Regions from separate parts of the Fictibacillus sp. B-59209 genome, predicted to be linked through region 2. Evidence: predicted binding sites of a transcription regulator. Region 2 holds the regulator's gene; the other holds the start of a gene.
The links. Region 2 encodes Rex, which represses fermentation and respiration genes when NADH is low (regulators of the CRP and FNR family bind a similar motif). Its sites were predicted from a motif close to TTGTGAAATATTTCACAA; they were not measured.

Region 1 (2,397 bases), on a different contig from region 2:
ATTTCTTATGTACCGGAAATTCATGCAGAAGCCAGATGGCAGAAGGCTGGGCTAAAAAGCATCTTGGTGAAGACTGGGAAGTAAAAAGCGCAGGGATTGAAGCACATGGCTTAAATCCCAATGCGGTTAAAGCGATGAATGAAGTGGAGATTGATATTTCGAATCAAACGTCTGACATCATTGATCCCGATATTTTAAATAACGCAGATCTTGTTGTCACGCTCTGCGGGGATGCGGCTGACAAGTGCCCGATGACTCCTCCGCATGTAAAACGAGATCACTGGGGATTTGATGATCCGGCGAAAGCGGAAGGAACAGAAGAAGAAAAATGGAAGGTGTTCCAGCGCGTCCGTGATGAAATCGGAGAACGTATCGCAACGTTCGCGAAAACAGAAAAATAACAAGCAAGGCTTACCCGTCGAGGTAAGCCTTTTTTTTTGCCGTTTTAATATGGCGGATGATAGAAAGTCTGAGGATAATGGCTTGGATAATACTGATCTTGGCGTTGTTCTCCACTGCAGTTTTTCGGCGGCCCGATAAACGTGGTGGACTGGACGGGTGCGACCGTTTGGATCCATTGTTTTTCATTCATGCAATATGTGTGAGCCATGATGTTGGACGGGGTGAATTTTAAAAGATCGGAACCCAGGATGACATCCGGGGTCGGTGAGTTGAATATAGCCAGCAGGTGGGTTTGGTCAGAGGCAGCCACTTCATAATGCCACCAGCCTTGAGGAACGTTAGCAACCTGCCGGGGTCCGATCGGATAGTGATGGAACTGTTTCGTAAACGGATTGAAGATGGAAACAACAGCAGAACCGGAAATGCAGTACACAAGCTCTGCGGCATTTTGGTGATAATGAGGTTCGACGACGTTATTGGTGCTCAAGAAAATATCCAATAAGGAAACATTGTCCAACGTGTTTAACTGCTGGATCCCCAAAACATTTATATAATTCTCGCGGTCTTTGGTGAACACGTTGCTGCTGACATCGGCGGTGTATTGAGTGGCTGGTGATGTGTAATCCAGGTTTTGCACCATAGTTTACCCTCTTTCTTTTGGCAGATGGTCACTACCATACCCTATGCAGGTGCCCAGATGGCGTGACAGTATTTTTTCCTGCTGCGGCCTTATTTGTCCACTTTGTGACAAAAGAAGCAGAACAGGCCTTATTTTTATGAAAGTGTGATTTATATCACATATGAGAAAAGCCCCTCCGTTATAGCATGAAATAGTACTTATTTCACTCCGTCAGGAAGATAGAAACATTGTTTCAGGTTATGAAAGGAGAGGTCACACATGAAGAAACATACGTCCGGCTATCTTTGGAAGGTTTCTGCTCTGGGCATCACCCTGTTAGCACTTCTAACAGGATGCGACCGGCGGTATCTCGTCTTTAATCCGTCCGGGCCTGTCGCGCAAAAGGAGTTTGACTTAATTGTATTGTCTGCGGTTTTATGTGCCGCTGTGGTGATACCGGTTTTAGTTTTGCTTTTTTATATCGTATACAGGTACCGTGACAAACCGGGCAATAAAGCACCGTATACGCCAGAGTGGAATGACAGCAAAATATTGGAGATCGTGTGGTGGGGAATTCCGGTCATCATTATTTGTATTTTAGGCGTTTACACTGCCAAAACAACGTATTCTCTTGTCAAACCGCCGGTGACAGATGTAAAACCGATTACCATTCAGGTCACCTCACTCGATTGGAAGTGGCTGTTTCAGTATCCCGATCAAAAAATTGCGACCGTCAACTATGCGGAAATTCCGGCCGGCGTTCCAGTTCAATTCCAATTAACATCGGATTCGATGATGAACTCGTTCTGGGTTCCGGAGCTTGGCGGACAAGAATATACGATGCCGGGAATGGCGATGAGGCTCTGGCTGCAGGCAGACAAGACGGGAACGTACTTCGGATCTGGTGCCAACTTTACCGGAAAAGGTTTTGCACATATGAAATTTAAGGTGGTTGCCAAGCCGCAGGCTGAATTTAACCAATGGGCACAACAAATTAAAAAATCAGCTCCGGCGCTAACTCAGGAGAGATATGATCTGCTGACGAAAAAAGGACTGGCAGAGAAACAATCATTTTCTTCGTATCCTGAATCCTTGTTTCATAACACGATCGACCGCAACGGCGGCAAATATATGAAGCCTGAGATGAAGCACGGGGGACATGACATGTCGATGATGGACCACGATAAATAATAGAAAAGAAGAAAGGGGGAAAAACAGATGGCAGACAAGGCGAAAGGATTTTTTGTAACCGGCGATCCGCTGATTTATGGCGCGGATGTTGCCATTGTGATCACGCTTCTTGGTATTTTGGTTTTTCTTACGTTTTTCAAAAAATGGGGCTGGCTGTGGCGCGAGTGGCTCACAACCGTTGATCA
Region 2 (2,397 bases):
AAACACACCTCATTAATCGAGATGTGTCTTTTCCAATTCAAGATCAAGCATAGCCTCATCTTCTGCCTTCAGCCGCTTTTTATAGGCATTGGCCGAAATTAAAATACTGATCTCATACAGAATGATGAGCGGAACGGTGATGGTCAAGTGTGAAATCAGTTCTGGAGGACTGATCAGACCTGCCACAACGATAATTCCAAAATAAGCGAATCTCCTGATCTTTCGTAAAAAATGAGGAGTAACAAGCCCAAGCCTTGTTAAGAACATGACAAGGACCGGAAACTGAAACAACAAACCAAACGGCAGTATTAAACTGAACAAAAATGAAAAATACTCGTTAATCCCATATTCCCCTTCGACATTCAGCGAATTCGCAATGTTCGACATGAAATGAACGACGAGCGGAAACAGAATGAAGTAGCCGAAGCTCAGTCCGGCTGCAAACAGCAGAAAGGAAATCGGAATGTAAGAGAGTGTTACTTTTCTTTCATTTTCAAAAAGACCGGGGCTGATAAAAGCCCATATTTGATAGAGCGCCACCGGCAGGGATAGCAAAAGCGCAATAATAAAAGCAAAATCTATATATACCTTCAGAGGATCGGTAAGATTAAACGCGTTCATCTGGATGTCTTTTGCTACATTGTCACTTTGCAAATAAACAATGACGGGCTTGGCAAAAAAGAGACCCACAACCATAAAGAGAAAAAAGAAAACGGCCGTAATGACGATACGGTTTCTCAATTCACCCAAATGGTCGTAGACCGGCATGTTTTTATCTGTCATTTTGTTCATCCTAACTGCTACTTCTGTTCGTTTTGGAGAGACTCTTTTTCTTTCTTGTCGTTATCATGATCATCCATGAGTCCCTGTGTCGCATTTTTAAATTCTCTTAACGTTTTTCCTGCTGCCCGTCCAAGTTCCGGAAGCTTTTTCGGTCCAAATACGACTAATGCGGCCGCGGCGATAAACACTGCACTACCTGCTCCAATCATTCCAGACACCTCCTTTACTGCAAAATGGAAAATCTATAAATCAACTGATGGGTAATGTTTCATAAAATAAATCAAAGACTGCAATTCCACTGCTAAATCAATATGATGCACCCTGATCTCGGCCGGCAGTGTCAGGCGCGCAGGTGTAAAGTTCAAGATGCCTTTGATCCCAGCCCGAACGAGCTGGTCGGCAATAAACTGGGCAGAGCCCACTGGAACGGTCAGGATGGCGACTTCTACATCACTTTCCTGAAGCTCCGCTACTATGTTGTCGATGGAATGGATCGGAACTCCAGCTACTTCTTTTCCTACCTTGGCCGGATCCACGTCAAAAGCGACCTGGATGACTGTATTATTGTTTTTTATAAAGTTATAGTGCAAGAAAGCGGTCCCTAAATTTCCAACGCCAATCAAAGCAACATTTGTTACTTCATCCTGGTTAAGCGTTTTCCGGAAAAAAGATAAAAGATAGTTTACGTTGTAGCCGTAACCCTTTTTCCCGAGAGCACCGAAGTAGGAAAAATCCCTTCTGATCGTTGCTGAGTCTACTTTTACTGCTTCGCTAAGCTCTGCAGAAGATACCCGCTGCTTTCCTGAAATGGAAAGGTTTTTTAGAAAACGGTAATAAAGCGGAAGCCTCTTGGCAGTTGCCTGCGGTATTTTTATCTGTTCCTGATTCATATTAGAGCCCTCCACTATCAGAAAGCTTATCTACAGTTTACCATATTTTTTAAGTGGTACGTTGAAAATCCCCGTTTTTTCCGCCGGTTTTGCTCTGCAAAAAGGTTGGTCCAATGATCATTCCCTTATCCACGGCCTTGCACATGTCATAAACGGTTAACGCTGCGGCACTTGCTGCAGTCAAAGCTTCCATTTCAACACCGGTATTGCCTTTTGTTTTCACGGCTGCTTCAATATGCAGCCTGTACTGTTCTTTATTTTCTTCTTCCCATTGAAACGTAATATCTACACCCGTCAGGGACAGAGGATGGCACATTGGAATCCAGTCGGATGTTTTTTTCGCTGCCATAATGCCTGCGACCTGCGCAACGGCAAGGACATCGCCTTTACGAAACGAGCCTTCTGATATTTTTGTGTAGATTTCCTTGTTAACAGCGATTGAGCTTCTGGCTGCAGCTGTACGGACCGTCGCATCCTTTTCGGAGATGTCTACCATTTTCGCTCTTCCTTGTTCGTTAAAATGCGTAAAAGATTCCATAACCTTCTCCTTCTTCCTAGAATATACACTATCTTTGAAATCTATGGCGGATGATTTGCACTTTAATTCTAACGAAATGTTGAACATTGATTAGTTGCTCCGCTTCGCTTATGTAAGCTACACTAAGAGTAGACAGAATTCAGCAATACAGGCTAATCGAGCAGCATCTCATATCGCATTCAGTCT

Region 1: a site for Rex is predicted at 1,185-1,202, ahead of P4361_RS01835 (ubiquinol oxidase subunit II). Genes of this name have one in related genera too.

What each region holds. Positions count from the first base shown of each region.
Region 1 covers NZ_JARMMC010000003.1:154,929-157,325, forward strand. Annotated here, with positions in the region: gene arsC (arsenate reductase (thioredoxin)) at 1-401, shown strand, start outside; gene P4361_RS01830 (cupin domain-containing protein) at 446-1,042, opposite strand; gene P4361_RS01835 (ubiquinol oxidase subunit II) at 1,301-2,212, shown strand; gene qoxB (cytochrome aa3 quinol oxidase subunit I) at 2,240-2,397, shown strand, end outside.
Region 2 covers NZ_JARMMC010000011.1:9,955-12,351, reverse strand. Annotated here, with positions in the region: gene tatC (twin-arginine translocase subunit TatC) at 13-783, opposite strand; gene P4361_RS07990 (twin-arginine translocase TatA/TatE family subunit) at 801-992, opposite strand; gene P4361_RS07985 (redox-sensing transcriptional repressor Rex) at 1,026-1,673, opposite strand; gene moaC (cyclic pyranopterin monophosphate synthase MoaC) at 1,723-2,211, opposite strand.